Regions from separate parts of the Actinoplanes sichuanensis genome, predicted to be linked through region 2. Evidence: riboswitches for the same ligand, from Rfam matches in the RefSeq annotation. Region 2 holds a riboswitch; each other region holds the start of a gene.
What was found. A riboswitch is a leader RNA that binds a small molecule or an ion and turns the genes downstream of it on or off. The one in region 2 is predicted to bind glycine.
Positions count from the first base shown of each region.

Region 1: linked by a shared signal. The riboswitch ahead of gcvP (aminomethyl-transferring glycine dehydrogenase) and the one ahead of gcvT (glycine cleavage system aminomethyltransferase GcvT) in region 2 are both predicted to bind glycine.
Region 3: linked by a shared signal. The riboswitch ahead of gcvH (glycine cleavage system protein GcvH) and the one ahead of gcvT (glycine cleavage system aminomethyltransferase GcvT) in region 2 are both predicted to bind glycine.

Region 1 is NZ_AP028461.1:2,316,925-2,326,549, reverse strand. Features, by position in the region: gene Q0Z83_RS10305 (peptide deformylase) at 1-158, opposite strand, end outside; gene Q0Z83_RS10300 (sigma-70 family RNA polymerase sigma factor) at 180-722, opposite strand; gene Q0Z83_RS10295 (chorismate-binding protein) at 899-2,143, opposite strand; gene Q0Z83_RS10290 (DUF5999 family protein) at 2,263-2,463, shown strand; gene gcvP (aminomethyl-transferring glycine dehydrogenase) at 2,578-5,385, opposite strand; glycine riboswitch at 5,463-5,550, opposite strand; gene mgrA (L-glyceraldehyde 3-phosphate reductase) at 5,600-6,595, shown strand; gene Q0Z83_RS10275 (nucleotidyltransferase domain-containing protein) at 6,613-7,287, shown strand; gene Q0Z83_RS10270 (nucleotidyltransferase domain-containing protein) at 7,284-8,072, shown strand; gene Q0Z83_RS10265 (hypothetical protein) at 8,027-8,695, opposite strand; gene Q0Z83_RS10260 (aldo/keto reductase) at 8,734-9,625, shown strand, end outside.
Region 2 is NZ_AP028461.1:1,350,074-1,359,698, forward strand. Features, by position in the region: gene Q0Z83_RS05850 (LLM class flavin-dependent oxidoreductase) at 116-1,627, opposite strand; gene Q0Z83_RS05855 (MarR family winged helix-turn-helix transcriptional regulator) at 1,714-2,238, shown strand; gene Q0Z83_RS05860 (L-serine ammonia-lyase) at 2,245-3,531, opposite strand; gene gcvT (glycine cleavage system aminomethyltransferase GcvT) at 3,535-4,587, opposite strand; glycine riboswitch at 4,620-4,708, opposite strand; glycine riboswitch at 4,713-4,807, opposite strand; gene Q0Z83_RS05870 (GGDEF domain-containing protein) at 4,916-6,439, shown strand; gene Q0Z83_RS05875 (ROK family transcriptional regulator) at 6,497-7,720, shown strand; gene Q0Z83_RS05880 (helix-turn-helix transcriptional regulator) at 7,662-8,513, opposite strand; gene Q0Z83_RS05885 (NADP-dependent oxidoreductase) at 8,642-9,547, shown strand; gene Q0Z83_RS05890 (rhamnogalacturonan acetylesterase) at 9,588-9,625, shown strand, end outside.
Region 3 is NZ_AP028461.1:3,710,109-3,719,733, reverse strand. Features, by position in the region: gene Q0Z83_RS16950 (acetyl-CoA acetyltransferase) at 1-2,202, shown strand, start outside; gene Q0Z83_RS16945 (RNA polymerase sigma factor) at 2,345-2,869, shown strand; gene Q0Z83_RS16940 (CU044_5270 family protein) at 2,866-3,876, shown strand; gene Q0Z83_RS16935 (GNAT family N-acetyltransferase) at 3,885-4,370, shown strand; gene Q0Z83_RS16930 (hypothetical protein) at 4,311-5,147, opposite strand; glycine riboswitch at 5,217-5,311, shown strand; glycine riboswitch at 5,316-5,398, shown strand; gene gcvH (glycine cleavage system protein GcvH) at 5,439-5,795, shown strand; gene Q0Z83_RS16920 (RpiB/LacA/LacB family sugar-phosphate isomerase) at 5,959-6,369, shown strand; gene Q0Z83_RS16915 (STAS domain-containing protein) at 6,371-6,673, opposite strand; gene Q0Z83_RS16910 (ATP-binding protein) at 6,670-7,080, opposite strand; gene Q0Z83_RS16905 (STAS domain-containing protein) at 7,135-7,470, opposite strand; gene Q0Z83_RS16900 (GlsB/YeaQ/YmgE family stress response membrane protein) at 7,467-7,754, opposite strand; gene Q0Z83_RS16895 (response regulator transcription factor) at 7,879-8,565, shown strand; gene Q0Z83_RS16890 (sensor histidine kinase) at 8,562-9,625, shown strand, end outside.

The DNA.
Region 1 (9,625 bases), 970 kb from region 2:
CCGATCTGCGGGGCGGCGACCCCGGCCCGGCCGGGTACGCGGACGGTGTCCTCCAGGTCGCGGACGAGCTCGCGCAACTGCGGGCCGAAGTCGGTGACCTCGTCGGCGGGCGTACGCAGGACCGGGTCACCGAAAATCCGAATGGGCCGTACTGTCATGCCCCAAAGGCTATCCGGTCGTTACGCGGCGAAGAGGGCCGGGCGTTCGGTCAGCAGCATATGGCGCAATTTGATCAGCGAGCGGCGGGTCTGCGACTTGACCACGGTGATCGGCACGTCCAGTTCGGCGGCGACCTGTTCCACGCTGTGGTCGGCGAAGTAGCGCAGCATCACGATGGCCCGGTCACGCACCGGGAGCCGGGCGAGGGCGTCGAGCAGCGTGAGCCGCAACTCGGGGCTGATCGAGTAGGCGGGCTCGCGCAACTCCCCGGAGACGCTCTCGGTGGAGCTGCGACGGCGCCGGTGGTCCAGATAGACCCGCAACAGGACCTTCTGGGCGTACGCCACCAGGTTGTCACTGTCGACGGCCCGCTCCCAGCTCAGGAACAGCTTGGTCAGGGTGGTCTGGGTGAGGTCCTGGGCGAGGTGCCAGTCGCGGCAGAGCTGGAAGGCGGTGCTGTGCAGGCGGGCACTGCTGAGGTGGGCGAAGGCCGTGAAGTCGGCCCGCACGGGCCGGATGGTGGCCCGGATCGGGGCGACCGGGTGGTCGAGAAGCTCAAGCATGTCCGCGATCTCGTCTCTCTGCCAGCCACCGGGCACGCAGGGTGCCACTGTGGACCGTCTCGGTGCCGCGCGGACGTCAAAGTACGCGCTCAACCCCCTGTCGTGGGGGCGGATGCCGACAGTGGCACGCATTCGGTAGAGACGGCTCGGAGATCGCTATGAGCGGGCTGTGCAGGTCAGCGGCCTCGCAGAGCGGCGCGGACCGGACCGGTCTTGGCGGCGGCCTCATCCACTTCAGCGACCGGGTCGCTGTCGATGGTGATACCGCCGCCGGCCCAGGCGTGGGCCCGGGAGCCGTCGACGGCCACGGTCCGGATGCTCAGGCCGAGATCGAGGTGGTCGTGGCCGATCCAGCCGAGCGCGCCCATGCTGACGCCCCGGCCGACCGGTTCGAGGGCGGCGATCCGGGCCAGGGCGGCGAGTTTCGGGGCGCCGGTGACGCTGCCGCCGGGGCAGACGGCCCGCAGCAGGTCGGCGAGACCCACACCGGGGTCGAGGTCGGCGGACACCACCGACTCCGCCTGCCATAGACCCGACCACTCGCGTACGGCGAACAGCTCGTCCACCCGCACCGGCCCGGTCCCCGGAAGCCGGGCGAGGTCGTTGCGTTCCAGGTCGACGATCATCACGTGCTCGGCGCGTTCCTTGGCCGAGGCGAGCAGTTCCCGGCGGCCGGCGGCGGTGGCCGGGCGGGTGCCCTTGATCGGCCGGGTGACGACCCGCCCGTCCCGGACCTCGACGAGGGTCTCCGGGGAGGCGGTGGCGATGGCCCAGCCGTCCCCGGCCAGGACCCCGCCGTACCGGGCGCCGGCCAGTGCGGCGACGCGGCGCAGGGCCGGGCCGGGATCACCGGTGTACGCCGCCGACCCGTGCCCGACGATGTTGACCTGGTAGACGTCGCCGCGCCGGATGGCGGCCCGGACCTGCTCGACGGCGGCGGCGTGCTCGTCGCGGGTCCAGCTCTCCCGCCACGGCCCGAGACTCCACGATTCGGTCCGGCCCGACTGCCGCGACCCGAGACCCCACGGCGAGGCGGACATGTCACCGGACGGTGTGACATCCCGGGCATGTCGGTAAACAACGGCGTATACATCAGGAATGCCGGGCACAGGAGAGCGCGATCCGATGACACCGCCTGCCATCACGGCCCCAGCATCGGCCGATACGTAGAGTGATGCCCCACAGATCTCGCCATCGCCGATCGTCTGGTATTTGTCACCCGTTCGGCCGAGGTTACGCACCGGTAGTCCGTTGTCGGCGAGGAACTGCGCCACAAGCTCGGCAGGGTCATCGGGATCACCCCGATGCCATCGAAAGGCGCTTAACGCGTGGTGACGGGCGTGGCAGCCGGCCGGCGCGCCCGGCGGACGGCCGATCGGAGGTAGCGGACAGTGGTCGACGACCGCTCCGGCGTGGAGCATGGGAACCGAGGATCCGCGAGCCGACGCCGTCACCGGGTTGAACCAGTGTCGTTCGATGTGAGGTAACGTTCGTCACCGCAATTGTGAACCTTCACACAGCCCCCAACCGGAGTAAACCGATGTGCCAGCACCTGATCACCTGCCCCCCAGCCGACGCCACCGACCGTGAGGCCGCGCGCATCATCGCGACCTTCCAGGAGCAGGGATGGAGCCTGCTCTGCAACGGCGTCATCGTCTTCGAGGACACCGGTGAGCTGCTGCCCGACGGCACCACGATCGAGCCGCACCGCGGGCCGGCCGTACACGCCCTGGCAGCCTGAGACACTTCACGACACGCGACGCAGCGTAGTCAATCGAGGACCACGGAAGCAGCGCAGGCCGCGATCACCGACGACCGCGACCTGCGCAACGGGAAAAACTGAGCCCTCGGGCGGTCAGTCCTCGAAAGCTTCCGGCGACGGGCAGGAACACACCAGATTCCGGTCGCCGAAGGCCCCGTCGATACGCCGAACCGGCGGCCAGTACTTCGCCGTCCGGTCCACGCCCTCCGGGAAACCGGCCACGGAGCGTGAATACGGGTGGGTCCACTCGTCAGCCGTCACCGCCGACGCCGTGTGCGGCGCGTTCGCGAGCGGGTTGTCACCCGCCGGCCACTCACCGGCCGCCACCTTGTCGATCTCGCCCTTGATGGCGATCATCGCGGCGATGAACCGGTCCAGCTCGGCGAGGTCCTCACTCTCGGTCGGCTCCACCATGAGCGTGCCGGCCACCGGGAAAGACATCGTCGGCGCGTGGAAGCCGTAGTCGATCAGCCGCTTCGCCACATCGTCCACGCTGACGCCGGTCGCCTTGGTGATCGGGCGCAGGTCGAGGATGCACTCGTGCGCGACCAGGCCGTTCTCCCCCGCGTACAGCACCGGGTAGTGCTCGCGCAGCCGGGCCGCGACGTAGTTGGCCGCCAGGACCGCCGACGCGGTCGCCGCCGCCAGACCGTCCGGGCCCATCATCCGGATGTACGCCCACGAGATCGGCAGAATGCCGGCTGAACCGTGCGCCGCCGCCGACACCGCGTGGTGATCGCCCGACTCGAGCGGGTCACCGGGCAGGAACTCGGCCAGATGCGCGCCGACCGCGACCGGGCCGACACCGGGGCCGCCGCCGCCGTGCGGGATGCAGAACGTCTTGTGCAGGTTCAGGTGCGACACGTCGGCGCCGAACTTGCCCGGCCGGGCGTAGCCGACCAGCGCGTTCAGGTTCGCGCCGTCCACGTACACCTGGCCGCCGGCCGCATGCACCTTCGCGCACAGGTCCGCGATGCTCGTCTCGTAGACGCCGTGGGTCGACGGGTAGGTCACCATGATCGCGGAGAGCTGGTCACGGTGCTTCTCGATCTTGGCGTCCAGGTCGGTGAGGTCGACGTTGCCGTCGGCGTCGCACGCGACCACGACGACCCGCATACCGGCCATCACGGCGCTGGCCGCGTTGGTGCCGTGCGCGCTCGACGGGATCAGGCAGACGTCACGGTGGGCCTCGCCGCGGGAACGGTGGTAGCCGCGAATCGCCAGCAGACCGGCCAGCTCACCCTGCGAACCGGCGTTCGGCTGGACGCTGACCGCGTCGTAACCGGTGATCTCGGCGAGCCACTGCTCCAGCTGGGCGACCAGGTGCTCGTAGCCCTCGACCTGGTTGCGCGGCGCGAACGGGTGGATGTTCGCGAACTCCGGCCAGGTGACCGCCTCCATCTCGGCGGTGGCGTTCAGCTTCATCGTGCACGAGCCCAGCGGGATCATGCCACGGTCCAGCGCGTAGTCACGGTCCGAGAGTCTGCGCAGGTAGCGCAGCATGCTGGTCTCGGAGTGGTGGGTGTTGAAGACCGGGTGCGTCAGGTACTCCGAGGTACGGGCCAGCGGGCGGGCGCCGCACTCGGCCGGCGTCGCCACCGGAACACCGAAGGCGGCCAGGACGGTCGCCACGTGCGCGTCGGTCGTGGTCTCGTCGGTGGAGATCGACACCCGATCGGCGTCCACCAGCAGCAGGTCGACACCGTCGGCGGCGGCCGCCTCGGCGATCCCGGCGGCACGGCCGGGAACGATCGCGGTGACGGTGTCGAAGAACGCGTCCGAACCGATCTCGATCCCGGCGGCGGTCAACGAACCGGCCAGGGTCAGCGCATGGCCGTGCACCCGCTTCGCGATGGCACGCAGACCGGCCGGGCCGTGGTAGACCGCGTACATACTCGCCATCACGGCCAGCAGCACCTGCGCGGTGCAGATGTTCGACGTCGCCTTCTCCCGGCGGATGTGCTGCTCACGGGTCTGCAGCGCCAGCCGGTAGGCCCGGTCGCCGTCGGCGTCCTTGGAGACGCCGACCAGACGGCCGGGCAGCGACCGCTCCAGGCCGGCGCGCACGGCCAGGTATCCGGCGTGCGGGCCGCCGAACCCCAGCGGCACACCGAACCGCTGCGTGGTGCCGGCGGCGATGTCCACACCGATCTCGCCCGGAGCCCGCAACAGCGTGAGGGCCAGCAGGTCGGCCGCGGCCGTGACCAGGGCACCCTTGGCGTGGGCGGCCTCGACCAGGGCGGCGTGGTCGCGCACCGCACCGGAGGCGCCCGGGTACTGCAGGTGCAGACCGAAGAAGTCCTCGGGCAGTTCGTCGCTCTCGACGTCGACCAGGACCACGTCGATGCCGAGCGGTTCGGCCCGGGTGCGCAGCACCGACAGGGTCTGCGGGAACGTGTCGGCGTCCACCGCGTACACGTTGCTCTTGCTCTTGGACGCGCGCCGGGCCAGCGTCATCGCCTCGGCGACCGCGGTCGCCTCGTCCAGCATCGACGCGTTCGCCGTGGTCAGCCCGGTCAGGTCGGTGACCACGGTCTGGAAGTTGAGCAGCGCCTCGAGGCGGCCCTGGCTGATCTCCGGCTGGTACGGCGTGTAGGCCGTGTACCACGCCGGGTTCTCCAACACGTTCCGCTTGATCACCGCGGGCGTGAAGGTGTTGTAGTAGCCCAGGCCGATCATCGGGGTGGCGAGCACGTTGCGGTCGGCGATCGACCGCAGCTCGGCGATCGTCTGCTCCTCGGAGATCCCGGCCGGGAGATCAAGCTCACCGTGGAAGCGGATCGACTCGGGGATCGCGGCGTCCATCAGCTGCTCGACCGAGCCGTAGCCGATCGCCTTCAGCATGGTGGTCTGCTCGTCGGTGTCCGGGCCGATGTGCCGGGAAACGAACGGGGACGTCATTGGCGACTCCTGGCGTGAGAAGGTCAAGAAGCAACCTCCCCCTCTGTCATACCCCGATCGCGGGCATTTCAGAGTTGCCAACCTGCGCGGTCCTTTTGCCTGAAAGTTTCCGGGGAGGATTTGCCTCTTCGGCGCCGCGTCAGCGGACTCTCCCGCGCTGGGAACCAACCTACCAGCGCCCATGGGGAAGATCGGGAGTCCTAGGGTGTGCGATGTGACGTACTTCCCTGCCGCCGACCGCTACGCCGACATGATCTACCGGCGTGCTGGTCGCAGCGGTCTCAAGCTTCCCGCCATCAGCCTGGGCCTCTGGCACAACTTCGGTGCCGGCCGGCCCGCCGACCGGCAGGCCGACATCGTCCGCCGGGCCTTCGACCTCGGCGTGACGCACTTCGACCTGGCCAACAACTACGGGCCGCCGCCGGGCAGTGCCGAGACCAACTTCGGACGCATCCTGGCCGCCGACTTCCGGGCGCACCGCGACGAGATGATCATCTCGACCAAGGCCGGTTACACCATGTGGGACGGCCCGTACGGCGACTGGGGCTCCCGCAAGTACCTGGTCTCGTCGCTGGACCAGTCCCTGCAGCGGATGGGCCTGGACTACGTCGACGTCTTCTACCACCACCGGCCCGACCCGGAGACCCCGCTCGAGGAGACGATGTCCGCGCTCGACGCGATCGTCCGCTCCGGCAAGGCCCTCTACGTCGGCATCAGCAACTACAAGAGCACCCAGGCCGCGCAGGCCGCCGGGATCCTGCGGGAGCTGGGCACGCCGCTGCTGATCCACCAGCCGTCCTACTCGATCCTCAACCGGTGGATCGAGCACGACCGGCTGCTGGACACCCTCGAGGACGCCGGGGCCGGGTGCATCGCGTTCAGTCCGCTGCAGCAGGGCCTGCTCACCGACCGCTACCTGACCGGCATTCCGGACGACTCGCGGATCCGGACCAGTGTGTTCCTCAACGAGAGCGCCCTCGACGGCAAGACCCTGGCCCGGCTGCACGCGCTCAACGACATCGCCAAGCGGCGCGGGCAGACGCTCGCCCAGTTGGCGCTGGCGTGGGCGCTGCGCGACCAGCGGATGACCAGCCTGATCATCGGCGCGTCGAGCGTGCCGCAGCTGGAGAACAACGTGGCCGCGCTGAACAACCTGTCACTCGACCAGAGCGAGCTGGACGAAATCGACGCGACGGTCCTTGATCTCTAGCCGTATCCTCCGGCCTCATGATCGAGCTCGTTGAACGGCACACGGCCCTGGCGGTCGTGGTCGGCTCCCGCGCCTATGGACTGGACGGGCCGGAGTCGGACCACGACCGTCGGGGTGTGTTCGTGGCGCCGACCCGCGACTTCTGGACCCTCGACAAGCCGCCCACCCACCTGGACGGGCCGGCCGAGGAGCAGTTCTCGTGGGAGATCGAGCGGTTCTGCACGCTCGCGCTGCAGGCCAACCCGACGGTTCTCGAGGTGCTGTGGTCGCCGCTGGTCACTTCTCGCAACTCCGACGGTGACGCGCTCGTCGGAGTCCGGAGCGCGTTCCTGTCCCGGCGGGTCGCCGAGACCTACGGCAGCTACGCGCGCGACCAGCTCACCAAGGTCGCCAACCGGCACGAGAAGACCGGGGAGATCAACTTCAAACAGGCCATGCACATGGTACGGCTACTGATGGCCGGCGTTCATGTGCTGCGTACCGGTGAGGTGCTGGTCGACGTCTCGGACCGGCGGGAGGAACTCCTGTCGATCAAGCGCGGCGAACGCCCCTGGGCCGAGGTGTCCGAGTGGGCCGGCCGGCTCCAGGACGAACTCGCCGACGCGGCCGCCTCCACGAGACTCCCCCAAGCCCCGGACCGGGCCGCTGTGGACCGGGTGCTCGTGGCCGTACGAGAAAGGAATCTCGGATGACCACCGTCGTGCCGGAGTGGGCCGCGGACGCCGCCACCGACCTGCCGTATCCCCTGGTCTTCGCGACCGTGAGCGGCGCGCATCTGTACGGGTTCGCCTCCGTCGACTCCGACCTGGACCTGCGCGCCTCGCACATCCTGCCGGCGCACGAGGTGGTCGGTCTGCGCACCGGCCCGGACACCCTCGAACGGTCCGGCATCCGCGACGGCGTCGAACTCGACGTGGTCAGCCACGACCTGCGCAAGTTCGCGAAGCTGTTCAACAGCCGCAACGGCTACGTGCTGGAGCAGCTCGTCTCGCCGCTGGTGGTGGTGACCTCGCCGCTGCACACCGCCCTCAAGGATCTCGCACCCCGGATGATCACCAGCGGACACGCGCACCACTATCTGGGGTTCTCGCACAGCCAGCAGCAGCTCTACCACAACACCGGCCGGATCAAGCCGGCCCTGTACACGCTGCGCGTGCTGCTCACCGGCATCCACCTGATGCGCACCGGCGAGGTGGTCTGCGACCTGGGCGTGCTGGGTTCCCGAATCCCTTACGTCCCGGACCTGATCGCCGCGAAACGCGAAGCCGAACACGGCCCGATGCCGGCCCGCGCCGCGGCATATCTGGCGGCCGACATCCCGGCGCTGCGCGCCGAGCTGGAGGAGGCCCGCGACGAGAGCAGACTCCCGGCTTACGCCGACCCGGCCGCCGTGGAGGCCCTGCACGAGCTGGTGGTGACCACCCGCCTCGGTCAGACGTCCGGGATGACGCTGACCAGCCCCTCCGAGGTGTCGTAGAACAGGAAGTCACGCAGCTCGGCCACCCGGTTCAGCTCGGCCGGGCGGCCGTTGCGTTCGACCAGGAACGGCTGCGCGGCGATTCGGTCGCGCAGCCCGCTGAACGGCCAGTCGGCGCCGAACAGGCGACGCAGCCGGGCCATCGTGGTGATGTCGCCGGGCCGCACCCGGTCGATCCAGATGTCGGCGTATGCGGGCAGCATCCACTCGCAACGCACCGGGCTGTGGTGACATCCCGGCAGGTGATCGACGACCGGCCGGCCCCGCTGCCCGAACCACCAGTCGCTGTCGACCGAGACCGAGTGGTCGAACCCCTCGGCATCGAAGGGCGCCGGAACGCCCACCAGTCGCACCGGCAGCCGGACGCCGTGCTCCTCGACGTAGTGGGCGAGTCCCTCGTGCCACATGTACCGGTCGCCGTCGGTCAGCAACCGCCGGCCGATCGAGCGGCCGCACAGCGTGCACCGGGCAGAGCTCCCGGACACCGCGATCATGGTGCCCGCTCGCAGATAGGCGACCGCCTCGTGGTCGACGTCATCGCTGACGAAGGCGCACACGTCCGGCCAGGGTTCGGCCGGGCCGAGGCCCGCCCAGTATCCGATCGTCCGGATCTTCCGTGTCACATTGGTGAATCTACGGGCGCGCTGGAAGGATCTGTCACATGGAGTACCGGTACGTCGGGGGCAGCGGGCTTCGGGTGAGCGAGCTGTGCCTCGGGACGATGACGTTCGGCAATGAGGCGGATGAGTCCGCCTCCCACGCGATCCTGGATCGGTATGTCGAGGCGGGCGGTGATTTCATCGACACCGCCGACGTCTACGCGGGCGGCGTCTCCGAGGAGATCATCGGGCGTTGGCTGGCGCGGCAGCGGCGTGACTCGCTGGTGATCGCGACCAAGGGGTTCTGGGCGACCGGTGACGCCGGCAACGACCACGGCGGCGGGCGCAAGCACCTCATCTCGGCGGTCGAGGCCAGCCTGCGGCGGCTCGGCACCGACTACATCGACCTCTACCAGCTGCACTGTTTCGACGAGACGACACCCGTCGAGGAGACCCTGTCGACGCTGGACACGCTCGTGCGTACCGGCAAGGTCAGGCATCTCGGGGTGTCCAACTATGCGGCGTGGCAGTTGCAGAAGTCGGTGGACGTGGCCCGGTTCCGTGGGTGGGAGCCGTTCGTGGCCGCGCAGCCGCTCTACAACCTGATCGACCGGGAGATCGAGACCGAGTTCGTGCCGGTCTGCCGCAACGAGGGGGTCGGGATCATCCCGTGGTCGCCGCTGCGGGGTGGCTGGCTCTCCGGCAAGTACCGGCGCGGCATGACGTCGGCCCCGGCCGGCAGCCGGTGGGACGGTGACAAGCAGCCGTGGCTCGGCAACTGGCAGGACAGCGTCGACGGGCGGGTGTGGGCGGTCACCGACGCGCTGCTCGACGTCGCGTCCACGGTCGGGCGCAGCCCGGCCCAGGTGGCGTTGCGCTGGCTGGGGCAGCGGCCCGGGGTGACCGCCCCGATCATCGGCGCCCGGACCACCGAGCAGCTCGCCGACAACCTGG
Region 2 (9,625 bases):
TCGGCAGGGCCGGGCTCGTCCCGGCCCTGCCATTCCAGCGCGACCGGCCGGGCGGCGGCCACCCGCTGACCGGCGGGTCCGCCCCCGCCTGTCGGCGGGCGGCGACCGGCCGGGGTCACTGCATGCCGAGGCGGGACAGGGGTTCGATCAGTTCGCGTTCCTCGTACGACAGGTGCGAGAGCAGTGTGTCGCTCAGCAGGTTCACCGCCTCGCGCAGCGCCGGGAGGCCGTCGGGGGTGGAGACCAGGGCCACCAGGGCCTTGTCGACGCCCTCCAGGACCTCGTGGATCACATGGTGTTCCTGTTCGAGGCGGTCCACCACCGGGGCCAGGCGCGGGTCGGCCCGGCGCAGATGCGGGAACAGCGAACGGTCCTCGATGGTGTGGTGGGTCGTCACGATCCGGCAGTAGGACTCGCAGTAGGTGCCGAGGGTCCAGTTGTTCTGGCGCATGGTCATCGTGTTGATGTGCGAGCGGGCCGTGCCGACGTCGATCGTGCCCGCCTCCACCTGGTCGATCAGGTCGTGGATCTGGGCCAGTTCGCCGCGCAGGCCGTCGTGGACCTGGACCAGATGCCGTCCGGTGGCCAGGTCGTGGGCCGTGTAGGTGTGGTCCGGGTCGGGTGCCGGGCCGGTCGGGCGGGTCTGCTCGTCCCAGACCACGGTGCTGCTGCGGCGTACCCCATCGTCGGGGGTGGGAGTGACCGAGAACGGTGACCGGCCCGCGACGGTGACCGACGGCCGCGCCGGAACCGGAGCCGGAGGCGGAGTCGACGGGGTGCCGGACCGTTCGGCGGCGACCGCCGCGCGGACCGCGGGGGCCACTTCGGCGGCGAATCGTCGCAGTTCGTCAGGGTCGTCGGAGGCCAGGATGAACGTGCTGACGCCGTCGTTGAGGGCGAGGTCGGCGAGTTCGTGGGTGTCGAAGCGGCCGCCGATGTTGAGCAGACGGCGGATGTCGCCGGGTTTGCGGCCGGCCTCCAACGCCGCCTCGTCGATGATCCGGTTGCCGGCGGCCAGGTCGCCGTCCTTCAGATAGGCCAGCGACGGCAGCCAGCCGTCGGCCCGCCGGCCGGTCAGAGCCAGCATCCGCGGCTTGTAGGCGCCGAGCCAGATGCCGACGTGGTGGGCCGGGGCCGGGCCGCGTTTCGCGCCGACGACCCGATGGAAGTCGCCGTGGACGCGGATCGGGCCGCGCGCGTCGACGTCCCAGAGCTGTCGGATGACGTCGATGCCCTCCTCGAGGGCCTGCACGGCCTGGGCGGGGGCGAGCCGCGGCGTGCCCATCGCCTCGATGGCCTCCCAGAACGCGCCCGCGCCGAGGCCCAGCTCGATGCGGCCGCCGCTGAGCAGGTCGAGGCTGGCGACGCTGCGCGCGAGGACGGCCGGTGGGCGCAGCGGGAGGTTCGTGACGTTCGCCGCGAGATGCACCTTCTGGGTACGGGCGGCGACGTGACTGAGCAGAGTCCAGGTGTCGAGGAAGCCGGGCTGGTACGGATGGTCCTGGAAGGTGACCAGGTCCAGGCCGGCCTGCTCGGCGAGCACGGCGAGCGCGACGACGCCGGTGGGGTCGGCGGCGGACGGGGTGATGAAGGACCCGAACTCGAGGGGGTGGCCGTAGTCGGACATGCGGCAACTGTGACGCGGAAAAGATGTTCTGTCAAACAGAACATTTGAATTGCAGAACTTCTGTAAGGCTGAGCTAGGGTGGTCGTGTGACGACGCCCCTCGAAGGTGATCTCGGCTGGATGCTCGGAGTGGTGTTCCGTGCCTACGCCAAGGCCGCCGACCACGTTCTCGGTGATCTGCCCGGCGGCCCGCGCGGCTATCAGGTGCTCTCGGCGGCGGTCGGCGAGCCGCCTCGCAATCAGGGCGCGATCGGTGCCGACCTGGGCATCGATCGGACCATCCTGACGTACCTGATCGATGATCTGGAGAAGGCCGAGCTGGTCGCCCGCCGGCCGGACCCGGCCGACCGCCGCAGCCGGCTCGTCGTCGCCACCACCAAGGGCCACGAGACGTGGCAGTCCCGCCGGGAGGCTCTCAAGCACGTCGAGGCGCACGTGCTCGGCGCCCTGCCGGCCGGCGACGCCGCGTCGTTCCGAGGGCTGCTGCAGGCGGTCGCCTGCAGCGCCCAGGCCCGCGACCCGCTGACCGACCTGTGTGAGGCGGTCAGCGCGGCCCGGGACGGCGACCCGGCGGCCGCGGAGGGGCCGGCCGGGCGAAAGCCGGAACGCTGACCGCGGTCAGCACTCGATGACGTTGACGGCCAGGCCGCCGCGGGACGTCTCCTTGTATTTGATCTTCATGTCGGCGCCGGTCTCCTTCATGGTCTTGATGACCTTGTCGAGGGAGACGTGGTGGCGGCCGTCGCCGCGCAGGGCCATCTTCGCCGCGGTGACCGCCTTCACCGCGGCCATGCCGTTGCGCTCGATGCACGGGATCTGCACCAGGCCGCCGACCGGGTCGCAGGTCAGGCCCAGGTTGTGTTCCATGCCGATCTCGGCGGCGTTCTCCACCTGCTCCGGCGTCCCACCGAGCACCTCGGCGAGCCCGGCCGCGGCCATCGCGCACGCCGAACCGACCTCACCCTGACAACCCACCTCGGCCCCGGAGATCGACGCGTTCTCCTTGAACAGATGCCCGATCGCCCCGGCGGCCAGCAGAAAACGCACCACGCCCTCGTCGTCGGCGCCGGGCACGAAGGTCCGGTAGTAGCGCAGCACGGCCGGAATGATCCCGGCGGCACCATTGGTGGGCGCGGTCACCACCCGCCCGCCGGCCGCGTTCTGCTCGTTGACCGCCATGGCGAAAACGGTCAGCCATTCCATCGGATCACCGTCGGCGGTCAGCTTGCGGGCGGTCAGTGCGGCCCGGCGACGGACCTTCAAACCCCCGGGGAGTACGCCCTCCGCGCGCAGCCCGTCGTCGATGCAGTCGTTCATCACCCGCCAGATGCCGAGCAGCCCGGCCGACACCTCGGCCGTGTGCCGCCGTACCGACTCGTTGAGCAGCATCATCCGGGAGATCGACAGCCCCGTGGACCGGGCGAGTTCCAGTAGCTCGACGCCGGAGGAGAACGGGTGCGGGACGGCCACCTGCTCCGGGCGTACCCCCGATGCGCCGTCGGCCAGGACGAACCCGCCGCCGACCGAGAAGTAGGTCTTGGTCAGCAGTTCGGCGCCGTCGGCGGCGAGCGCGGTGAAGCGCATGCCGTTGGGATGGCCGGGCAGCGCCCGCCGCCGGTGCAGCACCACGTCGACCTCGAACGCGGTCGCGTCGGCGGACGGTTCGAGCGTGGTGTCGACCGTCTCCGGATCCTCGCCCTGCAGGCCGAGCAGCACCGCCCGCGGGGTGCCGTGGCCGTGCCCGGTCGCGCCGAGCGAACCGAACAGTTCGGCGCGTACGGTCGCCACCCCGTCGATTCCGGTCAGGTGGCCGGTGAAGAGCCGGGCCGCGCGCATCGGGCCGACGGTGTGCGAGCTGGACGGGCCGATGCCGATCGAGAACAGATCGAAGACGGACACGGTCACGGCTCAGCCCTGCCGGCGGTAGAACGGCAGCGCGACGACCTCGGCCTCTTCGCGGGCGCCGCGGATGTCGACGAGGACCCGGGTGCCGGGTTCGGTGCGGTCGGCCGGGAGGTAGGCCATCGCGATCGGGTGACCCAGCGTGGGGGAGGGCACGCCGCTGGTCACCTCACCGATGCGCTCGCCGGTGTCCGGGTCGAGGACCACGTGACCGGCCCGTGGCGAGCGGCGGCCCTTGGTGACCAGCCCGGCGAGCAGGCGCCGCGGGGTGGCGGCGCGGAGGGCGGCGGCGCCGACGAAGTCGGTCTTGTCGAGGGCGACGACACGACCCAGACCGGCGTCGAACGGGGTGGTGCGCAGGGTGAGCTCGTGGCCGTACAGCGGCATGCCGGCCTCCAGGCGCAGGGTGTCTCGGCAGGCCAGCCCACACGGGACGGCACCCCGGCCGGTCGCCCACGCCCAGATCGCCTCGGCGTCCTCATTCGCGCAGTAGATCTCGAAGCCGTCCTCGCCGGTGTATCCGGTGCGGGCCAGCAGCACGTCCCGCCCGGCGAGCCGCTCCGCCTTGATGCCGTAGTAACGCAGGTCCGGGTGCGCGCCGACCACGTCGACCGCCTGCGGGCCCTGCACCGCGATCAGTGACCGGTCCGCATCAGCGATCCCGACGGTGTAACCACCCGAGTGCTCACCGAGCATCGCCCGGACCACGGCGGCGTTGGCGGCGTTCGCGACCACCAGGAACCGGTCCTCGGCCAGTCGGTAGACGACCAGGTCGTCGAGGACCCCGCCGGTGGTGTGACACAGCATGGTGTATTTCGCCCGGCCCACCGCGACCTTCGACAGCCGGCCCACCAGCGCGTGGTCCAGGAACGCGGCGGCGTCTCGGCCGGTCACCTCGATCTGGCCCATGTGACCGAGGTCGAACAGTCCGGCGCCGGTCCGGACGGTGTGGTGCTCGCCCAGGTCACTGCCGTACCGCAGCGGCATGGACCAGCCGGCGAAACCGGTCATCGCGGCGCCGAGAGACTGATGGACGTGGTGCAGGGCGGTGTTTCGCAACGGAGGCTCCTTGTCGGGTCGGGCCTCCCTCGCTCTGTCATCTCTGCCTGAGAGGTTCACCGCCGGGAAGGGCGGCTTGCACCGTGGGCGCAGCTCCTCGTAAAGAGCTGACTTTCCAGAGTCGCCTGACCGTCGCGGTACTGGGGCCTGAGAGATTCTGAGGGAGAAGTTGCTCCTTCGGCGCCTCGCTGACCTGCGAGGACTCTCCCGCGGCGGGGTCGCGGCGAAGTATTCGGTTGTGCTGTCGTCACCTGTTCCAGGACCCTACCGCACGGCGGTCTGTGGGTCGGCTCTCAATTGTGCCCGCCTCGTGACGATGGGGCCTCCGATGAACACCATCGCGCCGGCCGACGCCGCCGACCCCGGCGGCCAGGTCACTCCCGGGAATCGATTCCTACCGGTGGTCGTCGTCTCGCTGACCGCGCTGCTCAGCGTCGCCTTCCTGGTGCCGTGGGGCGGTACGGCGATGCTCGCGGTCCTCTGCTGGCTCGCCGTGGCGGTGTTCGCCACGGCGATGACCTGGTACGCGTACCGCGCGGTCCGCCTGATGCCGGACCCCACCTCGGAACGTCGGTTCTGGCGCGCCTTCGTGGCCGCCGGTGCGATGTTCAGCGTGGCCGACTGGATCCAGGTGGCCACCACCCTGGCCGACCCGACGTCGTCGTCGGCGCTCACCGGCACCGGCATCCCGCGGACGGTGGCCCTGGCCGCGGGCGGCGCGGTGGTGATCGGGGTGATCGCCACCTATCCGCTGCCGCACCGCTCGGCCCGGGAGCGGCTCTGCTACCACCTCGATCTGGCCACCGTGGTGACCGCGGTCGGGGCGGCCGGCCTGTACTGGACGATGACCGGCTCGTTCGCCGCCGGGCAGGTCGTCGGGGTGGCCGCCCCGGTGGTCGCGATGCTGCTGGCGTTCGTGGTCGGCCGGCTCTACCTCAGCGGGGCGGCGCCGTTCCGCTGGCACATCGGCGTGATGGGGCCGGTCGCCGGAACCCTGGAGAGTCTGGCCCGCACGCTGGGTCCGGAACTGGCCCGGGCCGGGCGTCCCGGTCCGGTCTTCGCGCTCAGCCTGACCTGTCACGCGATGCTGCTGATCGCGGCGTGGCTGCAGTACCGCCGGTTCCGGTCCGGGCGGGTCGCGGCACCGGTCGCGCGGCGTCGTCCGTACAGCCCGATGCCCTATCTCGCCCTGGCCGGCATCCACGTCCTGTTGATCGCGGTCCTGTTGACCCGGGGGTTGGATCTTCGGGCCTGGGCCCTGCAGGCCGGGGCCGTGCTCTGCACGGGCATCGTCGTGGTCCGGCAGCTGACCGCGTTCATCGACAACGCGCGGCTGCTCGCCGAACGTGACAGCCTCACCCGGCGGCTGCACGCCATGGCGTTCACCGACAGCCTCACCGGCCTGGCCAACCGGGCCTGCTTCCTGGACCGGCTGGAGACGTCCCTGGACGGGTCCGGACCGGCCGGGGTGCTGCTCATCGATCTTGATGACTTCAAACCCGTCAATGACCGGTACGGCCACGCCGCCGGCGACGCGGTGCTGGTCGAGACGGCGGCCCGCCTGCGTGCCGCGGTCGGCCCCGACGACCTGGTCGCCCGGCTCGGCGGTGACGAGTTCGCCATCCTGCTCGACCGTCCGCCGTCCGGTGCGTTACCGGCCGTGGCCGACCGGATCATCGCCGCCGTCGACGCGCCCTGCCCGTTGCCGGGTGGCGGCGTCGTCACGGTCCGGGCCAGTATCGGCGCCGCGGCCGCCGCCACCGGCGACGCGTCGCACCTGCTGAACCTGGCCGACCAGGCGATGTACCGGGCGAAGAACCGGGGCAAGGGCGCCTTCGAGATCGCCGCCTGACGATGTGTCCCGGGTGTGGGTAGGGTGGGGATCCCCACCGGTAAGGACACACCCGCAGTGAGCAGACACCGTGCGAGCCTGGGCACGCTGTTGCGTCACGTACACCTGAACGGCCCGCTGTCCCGCGCCGCCCTCGCCGAGCGGATGGGCGTCAACCGCAGCACCATCCTGGCCCTGACCAGCGAGCTCGCCGCTGCCGGCCTGGTCCGCGAGGAAAACCCGGAAGAGGTGCTGGGCGCCGGGCGGCCGTCGTTCGTGGTCCGGCCGGAGACCGGTCGGGTGTTCGTGCTCGCCTTCGACGTGGCGGTGGACCGTCTGGTCGCGGCCCGGGTCGGGCTCGGCGGCACCATCCTGGACCGGCGGGAGACACCCCGGCCCCGCACCGGCGTCGACCTGGACACGGTGGTCACCGGGCTGGCCGGGCTCGGCCGGGAGCTGTTCGACGCCGCGCCGCCGGGCACGGTCTGCGCCGGAGTCGGCGCCTCCTACTGCGGCATGATCCGGCCCGGCGACGGCATGGTCCGGTACGGCCCCGAGCTCGGCTGGGTCGACCAGGCGTTCGGCACCGAGCTGGAGTCGGCTCTGGGTATCGGCCTGCCGGTAGCCGTCGGCAACGAGGCCCACCTGGGTGCGCACGCCGAGTTCGTCCGGGGCGCCGGGATCGGCTCGCCCGACCTGATCTACCTGCACGGCGACGTCGGGGTGGGCGGCGGCATCCTGGTCGGTGGCCGGCTGCTCGGTGGCGAGGGCGGCTACGGCGCCGAGGTCGGGCACATGCTGGTCAACCCGCACGGCGGCCGGGAGTGCCTGTGCGGTTCGCGGGGCTGCCTGGAGGCCGAGACGGGGGAGTACGCGCTGTTGGAGGCGGTCGGCCGGGCGGGCGAGTTCGGCCGTGCGGCGGTCCGGGACGTGGTCCGCGAGGCGGCGGACGGTAAACCGGAGGCGGAGGCCGCGGTCGCCGCGATCGGTGACTGGCTGGGCATCGGCGTGGCCAACCTGATCAACCTGTTCAACCCGGGCGTGGTCGTCTTCGGCGGCACCCTGCGCGAGCTGTACGCGGTCGCCGCCCCGCAGGTGGACGCCCGGATCGCCCAGCACGGCATGCCGGTGTCGCGGGAACGGGCCCGGCTGCTGCCGTCCGGCCTGGGCGACGACGCCACCCTGATCGGCGCCGCCGAGAAGGGTTTCGACGCCCTGCTCAGCGACCCCCTCGACGTCCTGCTCAGCGCGCGAACGTCTCCTGCCCGACCACCCGTAGCAGCTCCAGGTGGCCCGCGGTAGCACTGCCCGGCGGCGCGGTGAGCAGCACCAGCCGTTGATCCTCGGCCGGGGTCAGCAGCGTCTCGCAGTCGAGTTCGAGCAGCCCCACGGTCGGGTGCTGGACCAGCAGCCGGCTCTGCCGCCGGACCGCCACCTCGTGCCGGTCCCACAGCCCGGCGAACTCGTCGCTGCACCCGCGCAGCCGCTCCACCAGCGACATCGCCGCCGGGTCGGAGCCGCGTCGGGCGACCGCGGCCCGCAGATCGGCGACATAGACCTGGCTCAGGTAGTCGTGTTCGCCGACCGGATGCGCCAGCCGGATCCGCGGGTCGTTGAACCACCGCCACACGATGTTGTGATCCTGCTCGTGGTCGTGCCGCACGGGCGGGCAGATACCGCCGAACAGGGTCTCGGCCAGCGCGTTCTGCGCCAGCAGGTCGCCGAGGTCGCTGTGCACCTGCGCGGGCACCCCGGTCAGCTGGTCGAGGAGATAGAGCAGACCCGGTCGTACGTGGTTGCCGGCCAGCCGCCCCGCCGGTGGACGGTGCCCGGCCAGCAGATACAGATGGTCACGTTCGTCGTCGCTGAGCCGCAGCGCCTGCCCCAGCGACCGCAACACCTGCGGTGACGGCTGCGGGCTGCGCGCCTGTTCCAGGCGCATCAGGTAGTCGGCCGACATGCCGGCGAGCATCGCCACCTCCTCCCGGCGCAACCCGGGGGTACGCCGCCGCGGCCCCGCCGCCAGCCCGACCTCCGAGGGCCGTAGCCGTTCCCGGCAGCGGCGGATGAAGTCGGCCAGCTCACGTCGATCCATGACAGCCATGCTCGCGCACCCGGTGAATCGCAGCCAAGGATCGTCGGTCCTAGGGAAACCGGTCCGCTCCACAACCGTCGGCGGCCGCAGCAGCCTGATGGCACGGCAATCGATGAGAGGTGGCAGTCATGGAAGCGATCGTCTTCGACGGATTCGGTGGGCCCGAGGTGCTGCGGGTGGCCGAGGTGGACCTGCCGCAGCCGGGTCCGGGCCAGATCCGGCTGCGGGTGGTGTCGGCCGGTGTCAACCCGGTCGACTACAAGATCCGCAACGGGTGGCTGGCGCAGGTGTTCGCCACCGAGTTCCCGTCGACGCCCGGCTGGGAGGCGTCGGGTGTGGTCGACGCGGTCGGTGCCGGGGTGACCGGCCTGGCTGTGGGCGATGAGGTGTTCGGCTTCACCGACACCGGGTCGTACGCCGGATACGCGCTGGCCACCGTCGTCGCCCGCAAGCCCGCCGGGTTGGGCTGGGACGAGGCGGCCGCGCTGCCGGTGGCCGGGGAGACCGCGCAGCGGGTGCTGGACCAGCTGGGTGTCGGCGCCGGAGAGACGGTCCTGATCCACGGCGCGGCCGGTGGGGTCGGCGGGGTGGCGGTCCAGTTGGCGGTGGCGCGTGGCGCGACCGTGATCGGCACCGCGTCGGCCGGTAACCACGAGTATCTGCGGTCGCTCGGGGCGGTTCCGGTCGCGTACGGCGAGGGTCTCGTCGACCGGGTCCGTGCCGCCGCGCCGCGGGGTGTCGACGCGGTGTTCGACGCGGCCGGTCAGGGCGCGGTGGAGGCGTCGGTCGAGCTGCGTGGTGGCACCGATCGGATCGTCACGATCGCCGACGGGGCGGCCGCCCAGCAGTTCGGTGTCCCGTACTCGGCCGGTGGCGAGCGCAGCGCCGAGGCCCTGGCGGCGTTGGCCGACCTGGCGGTGGCCGGGCGGCTGCGGGTCGAGGTGGCCGAGACGTTCGCCCTGACCGACGCGGGCAAGGCCCAGGATCGTAGCGCCTCCGGTCACGTCCGCGGCAAGCTGCTGCTGCGTCCGTGACCCTTGACTGATCGGGTTTCATCAATGTAAACGTTTCAATATGAAGCGATCGCGAGTACTGGCACTGACCGCCGCCGC
Region 3 (9,625 bases), 2.4 Mb from region 2:
ACCGGCGCCGACCCGGCCGCCGTGATCGCCGCGATCGACACCGTCGCCACCACACGGCAGTTCGAGAACTCGTTCCCCGGCAGCCGGGCCCCGCTCGGCCGGTCGGACAACTTCCCGCGGTCGGTCGCCGCCCGGCTGGGCGCCACACCCACCCGGGCCGTGCTCGAGGTCGGCGGCGGCCAGAGCCCCCAGCACCTGGTCAACGAATTCGCCGCGACGATCGCGGCGGGCCGGGCCGAGGTGGTTCTCCTGGGCGGTGCGGAGGCGATCTCCACCACGCAGAGGTACGCGAACGACCCCGACCGGCCCGACTTCAGCGAACACGTCGACGGGAGCCTCGAGGACCGCGGGCTCGGACTCCGGGGCATGATCTCGCGGCACCAGGTCAATCACGGCCTGACCGACGCGCCCGGCCAATACGCGCTCTTCGACAACGCCCGCCGGGCCCGACTCAAACTGTCCCGCCAGGAGTACGCGGCCGCGATCGGGGCGCTGTTCGCGCCGTTCACCCGGGTCGCGGCGGCCAATCCGCATTCCGCGGCGCCCGTCGTCCGCACCGCTGCGGAACTCGTGACCCCCTCGGAGTCGAATCGGGTCATCGCCGAGCCGTACACCCGATATGTGGTGTCCCGAGAAAAGGTCAACCAGGGCGCGGCCGCCTTGCTGATGTCCGTCGGCGCCGCGCGCCGCCTCGGTGTTCCCGCCGAGCGGTGGGTGTTTCTCGCCGGCCACGCCGACCTGCGGGAACGCGACCTGCTCGACCGGGAGGACCTGTCCCGGAGCCCGGCCGCGGTGATGGCCGCCCGGCACGCCCTGGACATCGCCGCCATCAGCGTCGACGACCTGCGGTTCCTCGACCTCTACAGCTGTTTCGCGGCGCCGGTGTTCAACATCGCGGACGCATTCGGATTGACGGCAGACGATCCGCGTGGCCTCACCGTCACCGGCGGGCTCCCGTTCTTCGGCGGGCCCGGCAACAACTACTCGATGCACGCGATCGCGTCGATGGTCGCGCTGGTCCGTGACGAACCGGGCAGCTACGGATTCGTCGGCGCCAACGGCGGGCTGATGAGCAAATACTCGGCCGGCGTCTACACGACCGTGCCCTCGCCATGGCGGCCCGACGACAGCGCGGCATTGCAGGAATCGGTTGACGCGTGGCCGGCGCCGGAAGAAGCACGGCACGCCGACGGGTGGGCGACCATCGAGACCTACACGATCACGCATCGTCGTGACGGTGGGCGTACCGGAATCGTCATCGGCCGTCTGGAGGCCGACGGCCGCCGCTTTCTCGCCCTCGCCGACGACGTCTCCCTACTCGATGTCGCCGAACCGCTCGGCCGCCGCGTTCACGTGCGGTCCTCGGGACGCGGAAACCGGGTGGCCGAACTCGCCCCTCCGCCGCCGGGTCCGGCGATTCTCCGGGAGACCTACGAGCACATTCTGGTACGCCGTACCGGTCACGTTCTCGAAGTGACCATCAATCGGCCGGACGCCCGCAACAGCCTGCACCCGATGGCGAACGAGGAACTCGACCACGCCTTCGACGCCTACTTCGCCGACGACGACCTGTGGGTGGCGATTCTGACCGGTGCCGGCGACAAGGCGTTCAGCGCCGGCAACGACCTGATCTATGCGGCGTCGGGTCAACCGATGTGGGTGCCGAAGAACGGTTTCGCCGGATTGACCAGTCGCCGTTCGATGCCGAAACCGGTGATCGCCGCGGTCAACGGATTCGCCATGGGCGGCGGTTTCGAGATCGCCCTGGCCTGCCATCTGGTCGTCGCCGATCAGAATGCCCAATTCGCGCTGAGCGAGGTCAAGGTCGGTCTGATCGCCGCCGCCGGGGGAGTGGTCCGGCTGCCCCGGATCCTTCCGCCGAAGCCGGCCACCGAGATGATTCTGACCGGGCGGCGAATGGGCGCCGACGAGGCCCTCGCCCACGGACTGGTCAACCGGGTCACCCCGGCCGGCGGAGCCGTCGACGGTGCCCGCGCACTGGCCGCGCAGATCCTCGCCGGGTCGCCCACATCGGTGCGGGTCTCGCTCCAGGTGATGGCCGAGACCCGCGGAATCGCGGACGTCGTCGAGGCGGTCCGCCGGCCCAGCGCCGCCTTCGACGAACTGCTGGTCAGCGAGGACATGGTCGAGGGGCTGACCGCGTTCGCCGAGAAGCGGGAGCCGCGCTGGCGTAACCGCTGACCTGCGCGTTCATCGAGCGCCCCGACGGTGCCTCAGGTGTGGTGGGGGCGGGTGGCCGTACCGCATCGGGCCGTTGAAATCTTCTTTCAGATCGGCGGTGAACATCCGCGCCGTGCCGGACACAGGCATGGTGGGAGGTCGAATGGCGAACTCGGAGGAACGGTTCACGGTGCTGTACGAGCAGCACTACGACGCCGTTGAACGTTATGTGCGCCGCCGTCTCGACGACGCAGCGGTGCGTGACGTCGTCGCGGAGGTGTTTCTCGTCGCATGGCGGCGGCTGCCGGAGGTCCCGGCCGAGGCGCTGCCCTGGCTGTATGGAACGGCGCGCCGAATCCTGGCCAACGAGGTCCGCGGCGCGGGCCGTCGGGCGGCGTTGACCGCGCGGGCCGCCGATCACGGCGAGTTCTGGGCCGATGATCACGCCGATGCGGTGGTCGGCCGGGTCAGCCTGACGGCGGCCCTGGCGGGCCTGTCCGAGCCCGATGCCGAAGCGCTGCGCCTGGTCGGCTGGGAGGGCCTGACGCTGCGGCAGGCGGCGAAAGCGGCGGGCTGCTCGCTGCCCGCGTTCGCGATGCGTCTGCACCGGGCCCGTGCCCGCCTGCGTCAGGCGCTGTCGACCGGCAGCCCCGCCCCCGTGCCCACCCTGAAAGGAGAGCCATCGTGAGCCCATCCCTGACCCGCGACGTCCGCCGCCTGCTCGGCCCGGCCGACCCGACCGACGGGCGACCACTGACCGCCGCCCCCGACCGGCGCGCCGACCTGGACCGCATCCTCGCCACGCCCCAGCCGCGCCGGGCGCGGCCGGTCGGGCGAGCTCTGGTCGCCGCGGCCGCCGCCCTGGTGCTGCTGGTGATCGCCGGCCTGCAGTTCGCGCCACAGCCCCGACCCGCCGTCGCCGCCACCCCGCCGTCGTTGCGGTACAGCGGGGGTTCCGGCTCGGCCGAGCAGCTGCTCACCGGCATCGCGACGAAAGCGGCGGGCGCGCCCGCTCCGGACCGCAGCGGCGACTACGAGCATCTGGTGATCCAGTCGTGGAGCCTGTGGACGCAGGTCGACGGGGAGCGGGTCACGTCCGCGATCATCCCGTCGCGGGCCGAGTCGTGGCGCCGGGCCGACGACTCGGGGCGGCGGTCCACCGCCTACGAGAGGGCGGAGTTCACCTCGATCGGGCGGGAGGTGCTGTGGCGGGCCCAGAACCTCTTCGACGACGGCCTCGACCCCTGGTCGGAGGACTATGCGGCCGGGCAGTTCGGGGCGATGTGGGCCGACCCGCCACCGGCCGACGGCCTCGACGACTGGCTGCACATCGGGCACCCCAGACAGAACGGGCCGTACGAGACGATCGTCGCGGTCACCGACCTGGCCCGGGAACGGCTGCTGACCCCGGCCACCCGTGCCGAACTGCTGCGGATCGTCGCCCGGCTACCCGGGCTCACCTACGACGGCACGGTCACCGACCGCGCGGGCCGGGCGGGCGCCGCGTTCTCGATCACCTCCGACCACAGCGGCCTGCCGACCCGCCACACCCTGATCGTCGACCAGGCCACCGGCGCGCTACTCGGCTACGAGCAGATGCTGCCCACCGACACCGGCAAACTCGACGTCCGGGCCCCCGCGGTGATCGGCTACGAGACCTACCTGACCGCCGACTACACCACCCTGCCGAAGTAGGAGCCCCGATGACGCCCACCCCGCCGGTCACGCTGCGAGCCCTGGTCGCCGCGGACGCCGCGGTCATCACCGGGTGGGCGTCGGATCCCGAGTTCGCCCGGGCCGCCGGATGGACCCGCCAGGATCACGAGCAGCACCACAGGCGCCTCATCCAGACGCCGCCACCCGACCTCATCCGCCTCGGCGCGGTCGTCGGCGGCGAACTGGTCGGCTACGTCGACCTGCACGGTGTGGAGGTCGACCACCGGGAGCTCGGCTTCGTCATCGGAGGTCGCGACCGCTGGGGGCGAGGGCTCGGCCTCGGCGCGGCCGCCGCCGGCCTCGACTACGGCTTCACCGTTCTGCGGCTGCGTGAGATCCGGGCCGCCGCGGCCGCGACCAATCAACGGTCGGTGCGGATCCTCACGCGGCTCGGGTTCCAGGCCCGGGAGCGGTCAGGGGCGTATCTGTCCTTCGCGATCGAGGCTCATGCCGTCGTCGACCGTCCAGCGTAGAAAGGCGAGCGTCTCCTCGCCACGTTGCGTCGGCACGTCGTAACGGGTCGGGTCCCGGGGACGTTCGCGGATTCGCAGGGCCTCGTCGGCCAGCCGGCTCCAGCGCGGGTCCAGAGAGCCGGTGATGTAACGGCCGGCTCCGCTCTTGGAGGTCAGTTCGCCGGTGGCCAGGAGGTGATGCAGGCGAGCGACACCGAGCACGACCCACGCGATGGACGGATCGTGCTGTCCGAGCAACTCGACACCGGCGTCCTCGATCGCCGGGATGTGGCCCCGCCAGTACGTGTCGAGGTTGTCGCGGGTGAAGTCCCACAGTCCGGCGTGGTCGGTGTGGATCGGGGGCAGTTCGCCGCGGATGACGACGGCCCGTTCGGCGAGTTCGTGCCAGGTCACCGGATTGATGTCGATCGTCCCGCCCGGATCGAACTCGCCCTGGTAGAACACCGGCCGCCGGCCCACCCGCAGTGCCGAGCCGGCCAGATCGTCGGCCGAGCAGTGGAAACCGTCGAAGACGACCTCCGGGTGGCGGGCCTTCGTCGCGGTGTGCGCCTCGGCGAGGGCGGCGTGGTCCGGTGGCTGGGCCCACACGCCGACGAAATCGACGTCACTACCGGGGAAGAACTCGCCCCAGCACAGCGAACCGTGCAGGAACAGCCCGGTCAGGACCGCCGGCCGCCGGGCGTCCACTTCGGTGAGAAAGGTGTGGGCGACATCCGACGCGGTGGGGAAGCTGCGGGCGACATCCGCCGCGGTGGGGGCGGTGCGGGCGACATCCATGCCGTCGATCTTGACCGGTTCGGGCGGTTCCGGATAGCTTTCCCGGGCCACAAGTCCATACTTCGCCGCTGTGCCGCTGCGGGAGAGCACCCACCCTCGGGCGGGTCGCCGAAGGAGCAACTTCTCCCTCAGAATCTCTCAGGCCCACGTACCGCAACGGTCAGGCGACTCTGGAAAGTCAGCCCCGACCAGGGCTGCGCCCAAGGTGCAAGCCGCCCCGGCGGTGAACCTCTCAGGCACCCGTGACAGAGCGAGGGAGGCCCTCACCCGTACCGAAGGAGCCTCTCCGAAATGCGTTTCACCAAAGATCACGAATGGCTGACCGACGGCGAGATCGCCACCGTCGGTATCACCGCGTTCGCCGCCGACGCGCTCGGCGACGTCATCTACGTCGACCTCCCGGAGATCGGCACGACCGTCACCGCGGGCGATCCGGCCGGCGAACTCGAATCCACCAAGTCGGTGAGTGAGGTGTACGCTCCCGCCGACGGCGAGATCGTCGAGGTGAACACCGCCCTCGGCGACGAGCCCGGCCTGATCAACACCGATCCGTACGGCGCGGGCTGGCTGTTCCGGCTCCGAGTCACCAGCGTCCCGGAAACCCTCGACGAGGCCGCCTACCAGGAGCTGGTGAGCGCCGCGGGCTGACGTCGGCCACCTTCGCCTGGTGCGCCGCCGCAAAGGCAAGCCGCGGGCCGCCGCAACGGCAAGCCGCGGGTCGCCGCAACGGCCAGCCGCGGGTCGCCGCAACGGCAAGCCGCGGGTCGCCGGAGAGGCGGGCCGCCCGCGGTGGCGCACTAGGGTGGGGCGGATGCGGATCGCGTTCGCCAGTGACGACGAGAACGAGACCACCCGGGCCGTGGTGGCCGCCCTGTCCGAGGACGGCCACGAGGTGATCCGGCCGGAGGCCGCCGAGTCCTGGCCCGACCTGGGCCGGTTCGTCGGCCGGTCGGTGGTCGACGGGCGGGCCGACTACGGCGTGGTGATGTGCTGGACCGGCACCGGCACGGCGATCGCCGCCAACAAGGTCCCGGGGGTTCGGGCCGCCCTGGCCTGGGACCCCTGGATCGCCCGCGGCGCCCGCCTCTGGAACGACGCGAACGTACTGGCCATGAGCCTGAAACGGCTGGCGCCGGACGTCGCCGTCGAGGTGCTGCGGGCGTTCCTCGACACGTCCGAACCGGACCCGGACGAGGCCGCCGACATCGCCGCTATCGAGTGATCTAACCGCTGAGCACGTCGAGGACCCCGGTGATCTGCAGCGCCCGGCGGGTCACCCCGTGTGTGTTGGTCAGCTGGAACGTGACGCCCTGCTGGGTGGCCTTCGACCGGGTCTGCACCAGCGCCTGGATCCCGGACGAGTCGCAGAAGTCCAGGTCGACGGCGTCGATCACCAGGCGACTCAGCCGGGCGACGGCCATCGCCGCGCTGACCTGGTCGTGCAGATGCTGGGTGGTCGACATGTCGAGCTCACCGCAGAGGCGCAGCCGGGCCACACCGTCGGCGTACTGCGAGGTGATCCTCATTGATCCTCCCGGCCCGGACCGTCGCCGTCGGGGTAGAGGCGCAACTCCGCCCGTACCCGCTTGCCGCCCTCATGTTCCTCGACGTGCCACCGGCGGGTCAGCGCCTCCACGAGCAGCAGTCCGCGGCCACCGCGCCCGTCCGGCTCGCGGCGGCGCGGCACGACCGCCGAACCGTCGGCGACCGAGAGGACCACCTGCGGCCCATTCGCCTCGACGCCGATCACCACCGAGCCCGCACCGTGCTGTACCGCGTTGGTCACCAGCTCGCTGACCACCACCGACAGGTCGTCCGTCCAGGCCTCGTCGACATAACCCCAGACGCCGAGCACGGCGAGGACAGCCTTGCGGGAGGTACGGGGTGAGTCCACCCCGATGGGTACGTCGAACTGCGCGGTCAAAGTCGTCATCAGGCACCCGGTCACGAAGCGGCGCGCCGGAGATCCCGCCGCTCGGGTCAGACACTAGACCCCCACGGCGGGCCGGGCCAGGTCGGACACCGCCGTCGCCTCGTCCGGGTAGATCGGGAACACCCCGTCCAGCCGCATCGTGTGCAGCACGGTGAGCACGAATCGCGACGGCGCGACCAGGCACAACGTCGCCCCGTTCTGCCGAGCCGACCGGTGCGCACGGACCAGCAGCCCGAGCCCCGCCGGGTCGATGGTTCCGGAACCGCCCATGTCGATCACCAAGTCCCGGCCGGATTCGGCCGCCTCGGTGATGGCCGGCCGCACCTCGTCGGCCAGGTGCTGATCCAGATCGGTCGGCAGCACGATCACCCGCGGCGGGCGCCCGCTCATCGCAGCTTCTCCGACGTCGGGGTGCCCGGCCGCTCGGCGGTCAGCGCGACCGCGGTCACACCGGCGACCGCGAACAGCACCTGCAGCACGAACTCGACGAGGGTCGGCCCCGGCTCGCCGACGGAGGCCATCCGGGTGAGCACGGTCGCCAGGACGGCGGCGGCCACCCCGGCCGCGGGCGGCAACCACACCGGCACGGTACGGCAGCGGGCCGCCAACATCCGCCCGGCGACACCGATGACGGCGCCGACTGTCACGGCCGCGATCAGACTCAGCCCGGTCAAGGCGGACTCCCTCCTCGTTCGATGTCCGCCAGACTGCCCGCCCCGATCTGCGGAAGTTTCCCGCAACCATGACAGTTGCGTGACAAACGGGCCGATCAGCGTTCCGCGCGACAGGATTGACGCCATGAGCGCGGTACTGCTGATCGAGGATGACGACCGGATCCGCCTGTCGCTGGCGATGGCCCTGGAGGACGAGGGGTACACCGCCCACGCGGTGGCCACCGCCGAGGAGGGCCTCTCGGCGCAGCGCCGGCACCGCGCCGACACGGTGCTCATCGACCTGATGCTGCCCGGCATGGACGGCTACGAGTGCATCCGGCAGATGCGCCGCGACGACGACGTGCCGATCGTCGTGGTCAGCGCGCGCGACGACACCCACGACATCGTGGCCGCCCTGGAGGCGGGCGCCGACGACTACGTCGTCAAACCGGTCAAGGTCAAGGAGCTCGCGGCCCGGCTGCGGGCCTTACGGCGCCGCGGCCGGGTGACGGGTCAACCGACGACTCCGGCGACCTCGGTGCTGACGTTCGGAGATCTGGAGGTACGGCCGGAGGCGGGCGAGGTCAGGTTGGGCGGCGAGCCGGTGGCCGTGACCCGCACCGAGTTCCGTCTGCTGTGTGAACTGGCCGACCACCCCGGCCTGGTGCTGTCCCGTCAGCAGCTGCTGCAGCGGGTGTGGGGCCACGAGTTCGGCGACGAGCGGGTGGTGGACGTGCATGTCGGCCGGCTGCGGCAGAAGATCGAGCGGGAGACCGGCAACCCACGGCACCTGGTGACGGTCCGCGGGCTGGGCTACAAGTTGCAGCCGTGAGACCGATCGGCCTGCGTGCGCGGGTCAGCGCCGCCTTCGCCCTGGGCGCGCTGATCCTGTCGGCGTGCATCAGCCTGGTGTCCTACGAGTCGGTCCGCAACACACTGTTCGCCGAGCGGGAGCGGACCGCGGTGCGGGCCACCTACTACGACGCCACGGTGGTCAACGCCGGGATCGCCGGTCCCGCTCCGGACGTGCTGGAGGTGCTGCGGTCGCTGGACACCGGCACCGACCGGTACGTGCTGCTGCATCTGGACGGCCGCTGGCACTCACGCAGCGCCGATCCGGCGGTCGACACGGCCGTACCGCCGGAGATGCAGGAGATGACCGCCGGGGGTGAGGCCGGCGCGCAGCGGATCCGTCGTGACGGGCGGCCCGCGCTGATCATCGGCGTGCCACTGGCCGGGTCGGCGGTGTTCTACGAGATCGTCTCGCTCACCGAGCTGGAACGTACCCTCCAGACGTTGGCGCTGGTCCTGACCGCGGTGGCGATCATGGTGGCGGCCGCCGGAGCCGCCGTCGGCTGGTATGTGACCCGACACGCGCTGCGGCCGGTGACCGCCGTCGCCGAGGCCGCTCGTGGCATCGCGGGCGGTGATCTGACCACCCGCCTCGACCCGGCGACCGAACCTGATCTCGCTCCGCTGTCCGCGGCGTTCAACGACATGGCCGACCAGCTGGCCCGCCGCCTGGAACGTGACCGCCGGTTCGCCGCCGACGTCAGCCACGAGCTGCGTTCGCCGTTGCAGACGCTGGAGGCCGCCGCCAGCGTCCTCGACAAGCGCCGCGACCAGGTCGACGAACGGGCCGGGGCCGCGATAACCCTGGTCACCGCCGAGATCACCAGGTTCCAGGCGCTCGTCAACGACCTGCTCGAACTGGCCCGCACCGACCAGCCGGCGCACCGCGAGCAGGTCGACGTGGTGGCGCTCGCCGAGCGGGTCTGCCGGTCCCGCGGGCTGTCCGCCGACCTGGTCGAGACGGTCCCCGGCACCCCGTCCGTCTGGTCGATCGACAGGCGCCGGATCGAGCAGGCGCTGGGCAACCTGATCGACAACGC